DNA from 3 places in the Mesorhizobium sp. GW821-FHT04C10 genome. Region 3 is predicted to be linked to each of the others. Evidence: predicted binding sites of a transcription regulator. Region 3 holds the regulator's gene; each other region holds the start of a gene.
What was found. Region 3 encodes HrcA, which represses chaperone genes, less so after heat shock. Its sites were predicted from a motif close to GTTAGCACTCNCNNNNNGNGAGTGCTAAC; they were not measured.

Region 1: groES (co-chaperone GroES) is a predicted target of HrcA. The motif match lies at 1,539-1,567, and genes of this name have one in related genera.
Region 2: groES (co-chaperone GroES) is a predicted target of HrcA. The motif match lies at 1,405-1,433, and genes of this name have one in related genera.

What each region holds. Positions count from the first base shown of each region.
Region 1 covers NZ_JBWKTL010000002.1:252,174-255,449, forward strand. The annotation lists gene AC07UC_RS34715 (ABC transporter permease) at 1-726, shown strand, start outside; gene AC07UC_RS34720 (ABC transporter substrate-binding protein) at 985-1,419, shown strand; gene groES (co-chaperone GroES) at 1,619-1,906, shown strand; gene groL (chaperonin GroEL) at 2,026-3,276, shown strand, end outside.
Region 2 covers NZ_JBWKTL010000001.1:5,164,263-5,167,538, forward strand. The annotation lists gene AC07UC_RS25175 (hypothetical protein) at 1-156, opposite strand, end outside; gene AC07UC_RS25180 (class I SAM-dependent methyltransferase) at 397-1,221, shown strand; gene groES (co-chaperone GroES) at 1,497-1,793, shown strand; gene groL (chaperonin GroEL) at 1,856-3,276, shown strand, end outside.
Region 3 covers NZ_JBWKTL010000001.1:970,855-974,130, forward strand. The annotation lists gene AC07UC_RS04570 (VOC family protein) at 1-7, opposite strand, end outside; gene rph (ribonuclease PH) at 23-739, opposite strand; gene hrcA (heat-inducible transcriptional repressor HrcA) at 919-2,001, shown strand; gene AC07UC_RS04585 (hypothetical protein) at 2,041-2,238, shown strand; gene AC07UC_RS04590 (PQQ-dependent sugar dehydrogenase) at 2,337-3,276, shown strand, end outside.

The DNA of each region.
Region 1 (3,276 bases), on a different contig from region 3:
GGTTATTCCTTTCGCAAGCAGACACCGGTCACCGAGCTCATCCTCTCAAAGGTGCCCGTGACCCTGTCGCTGGCACTTGGCGCGGTCGTCATCTGGATGACGTTTTCGATCCTGCTCGGTGTGGTTGCCGCGCGCCGTCAGGACTCCTGGCTGGACAGGCTTATATCGGGCTTCGCCTATGCCAGCCTGTCAGTGCCGACATTCCTCTCGGGCATCCTGATCTCCTACTTCCTCTTCTTCCAGTTCTCCAACTATGGGATCTTCTGGTTTCCAAGCAGCGGCTATGTGCCTCTTACGGAAAATCCGTTCGAATGGGCGCGTCATCTGGCGTTGCCATGGTTGACGCTGTCGCTTGCCGAGATCGGCATTTTCCAGCAGCTGGTGCGCGCAAGCATGCTCGAGGTCCTGGGCGAGGACTACATCAGGACCGCGCGCGCCAAGGGCGTTCCGGAATGGCGGGTCTATTACGATCATGCATTGAAGGCCGCCCTCAATCCGGTGATCACGCTCGGCGGTCTTGAGCTCGCTGTCATCATGGGCGGGGCGATCGTCACCGAGACGATCTTCGGACTGGACGGCGTCGGCCGGCTGGCGATCAACTCGGCGCTCGAAGGTGACTTTCCCGTCGTCATCGGGACAACGATCTTCGCGGCTTCTTCGTTCGTACTCTGTACTTTCGTCGTCGATATCGTGACAAGATGGCGTGATCCGTCGAGCCTATCCTGAGATTCGCATCAATGACGATTTGTACATTCGTGGAATGGCCGGAAGGACTGGAACCGGGCGGGGCAGCATGATGAGATGCAGTGCGTCGGCAGGTGGAGGCGGCGAGACCGAACATCCTTGTCACGAATGAGATGCCCTTTGGTCCCTGGCTGGCGAGCGACAAGGTGTTCGACCTGATCGTCGTTCCGAGAGCCACCTCGACAAGCCAGGAGAAATGGGTGACCGCCGGCGCAATGGGCGCCATCGTCTCCGGTTGCTATGTGGTCAATTCCAATCGGAGCGGAGCCTCGGCCACGGCTGGCGCAGAGCTGGTCGATTTCCGATGACGATCTCGTCTACACCTTCAACTTGCGCCATGGCGTCAAATGGCATGACGGCCAGCCCTTCACCGCCAGGGACGTGGTGTTCAGCTTCCAGAAATTCCTGCCCGCGCTTCAGGCTCGCTCAAGGCTCGATCTGGCGGAGGCGAAGGACATCGCCGCGCCGGACGAATACACCGTGGTGTTCACGCTGAAGGCTCCTTACCTGGCCTTCCTCTACGTGCACAATAAAGCCGTACTGCCTACCCATCTCTATGGAGGGATGATGGACTTCCGCAACGCCGAGGCAAACAGCAAGTTCATCGGCACCGGCTCGTTCAAATTCGCGGAGTGGAAGAAGGGGTCATTCATCCATTTCGTGCGAAATCCCTAATATTGGGACACCGGCAAACCTTACTCCGACCAACCTGCCTTTCAGAAATACTTGCTACTCCCGGCTGGATCAAAGAAATCGCCGGCTTTGAGGGGTCGCCGATCCATCCGTTAAAGTCTTCTGGCACTCCAAGGGATCGAGTGCCAGTCCTGCTGAGCGCAAGCCAACAGGCTCTGCGTTGTCACAGGAGATAGGCTTTATGAGTTTCAAACCATTGCATGATCGGGTGGTGATCCGCCGGCTCGATAGTGAAGAGAAGACCAAGGGTGGGATCATCATTCCGGATACGGCCAAGGAAAAGCCTCAGGAAGGCAAGGTCGTGTCCGTCGGCTCCGGCGCGCGCGACGAATCAGGCAAGTTGGTGCCGCTCGATGTCAAGGCGGGCGACAAGGTGCTGTTCGGCAAATGGTCGGGCACGGAAGTCAAGATTGCGGGTGAGGACCTGCTGATCGTCAAGGAATCCGACATTCTCGGAATCATCGCCTGACGCCTCCGCTCGGCGACCCGAAGGGATTGCCGAAAGGTCGTACGCCAATTTCATCAAATCCGGAGCGTGACGCGCCTGCATGAACGATGCGCGGCGCTTTGCCAGACAGGGTATTCAACATGGCTGCCAAGGAAGTAAAATTCTCAACCGATGCCCGCGACCGCCTTCTGCGCGGCGTTGACATCCTCGCTAACGCCGTCAAGGTGACGCTCGGCCCGAAGGGCCGCAACGTGGTCATCGACAAGTCGTTCGGCGCGCCACGGATCACCAAGGATGGCGTTACCGTCGCCAAGGAGATCGAACTCGAGGACAAGTTCGAAAACATCGGCGCCCAGCTTGTTCGCGAGGTCGCGTCCAAGACCAACGACCTCGCCGGCGACGGCACCACCACCGCGACCGTTCTTGCCCAGGCGATTGTCAAGGAAGGCGCGAAGTTCGTCGCTGCCGGGCTCAACCCGCAGGATCTCAAGCGCGGCATTGATCTTGCTGTCGCCACCGCGATCCAGGACATCCGCAAGCGCGCCCGCAAGGTCGCCTCTTCCGATGAGGTCGCGCAGGTCGGAACAATCTCCGCCAATGGCGAGACCGAAATCGGTCGGATCATCGCGACAGCTGTCGAGAAAGTCGGCAAGGAAGGCGTTATCACGGTGGAGGAAGCCAAGAGCTTCGAGACCGAACTCGATGTGGTCGAGGGGTTGCAGTTCGACCGCGGGTATCTTTCGCCCTATTTCGTCACCAATGCCGACAAGCTGGTCGTGGAGTTCGATGAACCCTACGTGCTGATCTTCGAAAAGAAGCTGTCGTCTCTGCAGCCGCTGCTGCCGATCCTGGAATCGGTGGTGCAGACCTCCAAGCCGCTGCTCATCATTGCCGAGGATGTCGAGGGCGAGGCGCTGGCTACGCTCGTCGTCAACAAGCTGCGCGGCGGCCTGAAGATCGCCGCCGTCAAGGCTCCGGGCTTTGGTGATCGCCGCAAGGCGCTTCTCGAGGACATTGCCATCGTCACCGGTGGCCAGGTCATCTCGGAAGATCTCGGCATCAAGCTGGAAAACGTTACACTGGCGCAACTCGGCCGCACCAAGAGGGTCCGCATCGACAAGGAAAATACGATTGTGGTCGATGGCGCCGGCAAGAAGTCCGAGATCAAGGCCCGCATCGGTCAGATCAAGACCCAGATCGAAGAAACAACCTCGGAGTACGACAAGGAGAAATTGCAGGAGCGTCTGGCCAAGCTTGCCGGCGGTGTTGCCGTCATCCGCGTCGGCGGTGCGACCGAGGTTGAAGTGAAGGAAAAGAAGGACCGTGTCGACGATGCGCTGAACGCGACCCGAGCGGCTATCGAAGAGGGCGTCGTGCCGGGCGGCGGTGTC
Region 2 (3,276 bases), 4.2 Mb from region 3:
GCCTTCCGATATCAGGGCCCCGCTGATCCGCCGTTTCGAGATATCGGACGCCCCGACATTGAGGCAGAACGCAAAGCCCTTGGCATAGTCGACATGGTCCGCGGGCGTTACTGTCGCATCGACATGCAAAACCGCGATATCAGCATTGTATGTCATTGATGGACCTTGCTGGATCCGGACCGAATGGCCGCGCCGTTTCAGGTTTTCCAGAACATCGAAGAGCAAATAGGGGCTGCCCCTCCGCAACATAAGATTGCGCTTGCCCAGGAACCGGTCATGCTCATGCGTTATGACGACGATATGCGACACAGCAATTCCCCTTGGCTTCCATACCCGCTTCCATTAAGCGGCTCTCATAGGTCGATGCTAGACTTTCCTGGGCTCCAACGGGTTTGAATGCCAAATCATTGGGATAATTATCATCGGCACTGGAAGCTCCTGGACGCCCCGCTCCGGCCAACCGCGGAAACCGTCGACATATTCGATCGCGAACTTGATCTCGGGAATGCCGATGTCCTTCTGCTCGGCGTGACGCCCGAGTTGGCAATCCTGGGCAGATCGATGCTGGCGATCGATCAATCGGCAACCATGATTTCCGGCGTGTGGGCCGGCGACAACGCCTCGCGAAGGGCGATGGCCGGCAATTGGCTAAGCCTCCCCCTGGAACGGGCCAGTTTCGACGCGGTCATCGGCGACGGCTGCTTGTCGGCAGTCGATTCCAAAGCCGCCCGCCATGCGCTGCTGGGCGAAATCGCAAGAGTGCTGAAGCCTGGCAAGCGTGCGGCGATCCGCGTTTTCGCCCGGCCGGAAGCGGCGGACGATCTGCTCGACATCGAAGCTTCGGTGCTGGCTGGCGGGGTCGAGAATTTTCACGCGCTCAAATGGCGCATCGCGATGGCATGCACGACGGACGACGGCGACAATACCGTCAAAGTACAGGCAATCCGTGCAACATTCGACAGGCTGTTTCCGGATCGCGAAGCCCTTGCCGCACGGACGGGATGGAGCATGGTGTCCATCAACACGATCGACGTCTATGCAGGTTCCGAAACCAGGTACAGTTTTGCGACGCTTTCCACGCTGTTGGATGAGGCAAGCGCCTGGTTCGACCAGGTGCGCGTCGTGCCGAGCGGCTCTTACCCTCTGGCCGAACGCTGCCCGCTTCTGGTGCTTGAATCGCCGAGGTGCCGGCAGGAAGAACAGCCCGTGGTTCGATCTTGACACTCCGGAAAATGGCTTGTGCCTCGGATACCGGGTTCCGCTCGACAGGACTGCATTCGAACGGGAGTTCGCGCGGCAACCGGGATTTTTCGGCACCGCCGGTCAGCGCGAGAAAAATTTCCCGTGACTGCCCCTTCCCGTGCGCCTTGACTCTCGCAGGTCGGCGGCCTATTTCAGCGCCACGTTAGCACTCGCCCTTGGTGAGTGCTAACCATATGTCCGGCTTCGCCGGACGGAGGAACTGTTTCTCACCGTTCTCATTCGAGGAAGAAAAAATGGCAAAGTCGAAGTTCCGCCCGCTTCATGACCGCGTGGTCGTTCGCCGGGTCGAATCCGAATCCAAGACCGCCGGCGGGATCATCATCCCCGATACGGCGAAGGAGAAGCCGCAGGAAGGCGAGATCATCGCCGTCGGCTCCGGCGCCCGCGACGAAAGCGGCAAGCTCGTGCCCCTGGACGTCAAGGCTGGCGACCGCATCCTGTTCGGCAAGTGGTCGGGCACCGAAGTCAAGCTCAATGGCGAAGACCTTCTGATCATGAAGGAATCCGACATCATGGGCATCATCGGCTGATTATCGGCCTCACCGTCAACTGAATTCCGGGCTTACCCCAAGCCCCTGCCAGGAGCTTAAAAATGGCTGCCAAAGACGTAAAATTCTCCCGTGATGCCCGCGAGCGCATGCTGCGCGGCGTCAACATCCTCGCCGACGCGGTGAAGGTGACCCTCGGCCCCAAGGGCCGCAACGTCGTCATCGACAAGTCGTTCGGCGCCCCGCGCATTACCAAGGACGGCGTCACCGTCGCCAAGGAAATCGAGCTTGAGGACAAGTTCGAGAACATGGGCGCGCAGATGGTCCGCGAAGTCGCTTCGAAGACCAACGACATCGCCGGCGACGGCACCACGACCGCGACCGTTCTGGCGCAGTCGATCGTCCAGGAAGGCCACAAGGCGGTTGCCGCCGGCATGAACCCGATGGACCTGAAGCGCGGTATCGATCTGGCCGTCACCGAAGTCGTCGCGGCTCTCGGCAAGGCTGCCAAAAAGATCAAGACCTCCGAGGAAGTTGCCCAGGTCGGCACGATCTCGGCCAATGGCGACGAGTCGGTCGGCAAGATGATCGCGGAAGCGATGCAGAAGGTCGGCAACGAAGGCGTCATCACCGTCGAGGAAGCCAAGACCGCCGAGACCGAACTCGAAGTCGTCGAAGGCATGCAGTTCGACCGCGGCTATCTCTCGCCCTACTTCGTCACCAACGCCGACAAGATGGTTGCCGATCTCGAGGACGCCTACATCCTGCTCCACGAGAAGAAGCTCTCCAACCTGCAGGCCATGCTGCCGGTTCTCGAAGCCGTCGTGCAGACCTCGAAGCCGCTGCTCATCATCTCGGAAGACGTCGAAGGCGAGGCTCTGGCCACGCTCGTCGTCAACAAGCTGCGTGGCGGCCTGAAGATCGCCGCCGTCAAGGCGCCGGGCTTCGGCGATCGCCGCAAGGCCATGCTGGAAGACATCGCCATCCTCACCGGTGGCCAGGTCATCTCGGAAGACCTCGGCATCAAGCTCGAGAATGTTGGCCTCAACATGCTCGGCCGCGCCAAGAAGGTGTCGATCTCCAAGGAGAACACCACCATCGTCGACGGCGCCGGCAAGAAGGCCGAGATCCAGGGCCGCGTTGCCCAGATCAAGCAGCAGATCGAAGAGACCACCTCGGACTACGACAAGGAAAAGCTGCAGGAACGTCTCGCCAAGCTGGCGGGCGGAGTTGCGGTGATCCGCGTCGGCGGCGCGACGGAAGTCGAAGTCAAGGAAAAGAAGGACCGCGTTGATGACGCCCTGAACGCGACCCGCGCGGCCGTGGAAGAAGGCATTGTCGCCGGCGGTGGCGTGGCCCTGCTGCGCGCTTCGGCCAACATCAAGGCTGCCGGCGCCAATGCCGACCAGGCTGCTGGCATCAACATCGTGCGTCGCGCACTGCAGGCTCCGGCCCGCCAGATCGCGTCGAACGCCGGTGCGGAAGCATCGATCGTTGCCGGCAAGATCCTTGAGAACAAGGGCGC
Region 3 (3,276 bases):
GGGTCACCAGAAAATCGATGGCTTACGCCACCGCCATCTGCTGCAGGCTGACCAGGCGCTGGATGCCTTTCTTGGCCAGGCCCATCAATTCCGCGAACTGCCCTTCCGAGAAAGGCTCGCCCTCGGCGGTGCCCTGGATCTCGACAATGCCGCCCTTGCCGGTCATGACGAAGTTGGCGTCGGTGCCGGCCGAGGAATCCTCGAGATAGTCAAGATCGATGACCGGCTGGCCGTCATGGATGCCGCAGGAAATTGCCGCGACATGGTCCTTCAACACCTTGGCGACGCTGGCCATCTGCCGGGCCTCCATCCAGCGCAGGCAATCATGGAGCGCCACCCAGCCGCCGGTGATCGAGGCGGTGCGGGTGCCGCCATCGGCCTGGATGACGTCGCAGTCGACGGTGATCTGCTGTTCGCCCAGCGCCTGCAAATCGACCACGGCGCGCAGCGAACGGCCGATGAGGCGCTGGATTTCCAGCGTGCGGCCGCCCTGCTTGCCGGCCGAAGCCTCGCGGCGCATGCGCTCGCCGGTCGAGCGCGGCAGCATGCCGTATTCGGCCGTCACCCAGCCCTTGCCGGAATTGCGCATCCAGCCCGGCACCTTCTCCTCGAGGCTCGCCGTGCACAGGACATGGGTGTCGCCGAACTTCACCAGGCACGAGCCTTCGGCGTGCTTGGAGACGCCGCGCTCGAAGGAGATGGCGCGCATTTCGTCGAATTGGCGTTTGGAGGGGCGCATTCGGGCTTCTTTCCAGTCATTTTTCGGAATCGTGGCCGGCTTTTAGACGCATGGGGGGCAGCGCGCAAAGGAAAACGGACCGGTGATCTGATCCAGACACCCGGGATGATCCGACACAGACACCGGGTTGCGCCCACCGTGCCGAAGTCTATATCCTGAACAAGGAGGTTTTTGGCCGAATGACCAAGGCAATCGATCCGGGTTCGCAACCGCTTGCACTGCAATCACTCGACATGCGCTCACGAGACATCTTCCGGCGCATTGTCGATTCCTATCTCAGGGATGGCGAGCCGGTGGGCTCGCGCAGCCTGTCGCGCATCCTGCCCTCCTCGCTGTCGCCGGCCACCATCCGCAATGTGATGAGCGACCTCGAGCACCTCGGGCTGATCTATGCGCCGCACATCTCGGCCGGCCGGCTGCCGACGCAGGCCGGACTGCGTTTCTTCGTCGACGCCTTCATGGAGCTTGGCGACCTTTCCGACGAGGAGCGCCGCACCATCGAGGCACAGGTGCGAGCCTCCGGCTCGGGCGCGACGCTGGAGCACATGCTGACCGAGGCCAGCCAGATGCTGTCGGGCATGTCGCGCGGCGCCGGCCTGGTGCTCGCCGCCAAGAACGAGGTGGCGCTGAAGCATATCGAATTCATTCAGCTGGAACCGACCAAGGCGCTTGCCGTGCTGGTGTCGCAGAATGGCGATGTCGAGAACCGCGTCGTCGAGCTGCCCGCCGGCATCACCCTCTCGCAGCTGCACGAGGCCTCGAATTTCCTCAACGCGCATATCCGCGGCCGCACGCTGGCCGAGGCGCGGACCGAGATCGCCCGCATCAAGGAAGAGACGCGAGCCGCGCTCGACACGCTGTCGCAGGACCTTGTCGAGAAGGGGCTTGCGGTGTGGGCAGGCGCCGAAAGCGGCCTGCCGGCGCGGCTGATCGTGCGCGGCCGCGCCAACCTGCTCGAAAACGTCACCGCCCAGGCCGATATCGAGCTGCTGCGGCATCTGTTCGAGGACATGGAGACGCAGGACGGGCTGATCCAGCTGCTCGATCTCGCCGAACAGGGATCGGGCGTGCGCATCTTCATCGGCTCGGAAAACAAGCTGTTCTCGCTGTCCGGCTCGTCGCTGGTGGTCGCGCCCTATCGCGACAAGGATGCCCGCGTCGTCGGCGCGCTCGGCGTCATCGGCCCGACCCGGCTGAATTACGCCCGCATCGTGCCGATGGTCGATTATACCGCGCAGCTGATATCGCGCATGTTAAGGTAGCGCCCCGGACAGAAGAGACGGGCAGCAAGGAGAAAAAGAATGGCGCTCGAAGAATTCAAGGCCCGGATCAGCCTGCTGCTCGAGGAGATGGTCAATCAGCCGGAAGACCAGCACGAAATCCAGGAACAGCTGCGCGAAAAACTGCGCGAGATGCGCGCCATGGGCCTGCCGCTGCCGGCGGATCTCGTCGCGCTGGAAAAACGCCTCGACGACGATTTTTACGCTGCCGGGACATAGACCGGAAACCGGTCTTTCGCTTCCTCGACGCATCGTATGAGGCGGAACCTCTGGACAGACCTACCGTTGGTTTCCTTCGCGACCAGATGGAGGACAAGATGATCCGATCGGCCGGCCTGGTGCTTCCAGCGCTCTTTCTCGCAACAGCAGCATTCGCGCAGCAGGCGGACCAACCGGTGCTGAAAGGCCCAGCCGCCTTCGGCGACTGGCGCGCCGACAAGCCAGGCGTGCGTCGCCTGATCAAGCCGGAAGACCTGCCGAAGCCCTATGTCACCAAATCCGCCTCGAACAGCGCCGGGCTCGCCGACATGCCGGCAGGCGCGAAGCCGCAACTGCCGCCGGGGTTCTCGGCCGAGCTGATCGCGTCCGGCATCGACAATCCGCGCGTCGTGCGCATCGCGCCGAACGGCGACCTGTTCGTCGCCGACAGCGAAGCCAACCAGATCCGTGTCTACCGCCTGTCCAAGGACAGTGCCAAGCCCGTCGAGGACGCCATCTTTGCCCGCAATCTCAACCAGCCCTATGGCATCGCCTTCTATCCGCCGGGCAATGACCCGCAATGGGTCTATGTCGCCAACAGCGACAGGATCGTGCGCTTTGCCTACCGCAATGGCGAGCTGAAGGCCGCCGGCGAGCCGCAAACCATCGTCGACAGGATTCCCTCCAACCATCACTGGACGCGCGACATCGTCTTTTCGCCTGACGGCAAGGCGCTCTATCTGTCGGTCGGCTCGGGTTCGAACATCGCCGAGGACATGGGCAAGGCGCCGGATGGCGGCCTCGAAGCGTGGGTGACGTCGAAGCCACTTGGCGCGACATGGGGTTCCGAGGACGGCCGCGCCGACGTGCTGGCCTTCGACCCGGACGGCAAGAACGGCCGCATCGTCGCCACCGGCCTGCGCAACTGTTCGGGCATGACCGTGCAGCCGGCGACCGGGGCGCTGTGGTGCGTCGTCAACGAGCGCGATGCGCTCGGCGACAATGTGCCGTTCGAGTACGCAACATCCGTCAAGGACGGCGCCTTCTACGGCTGGCCCT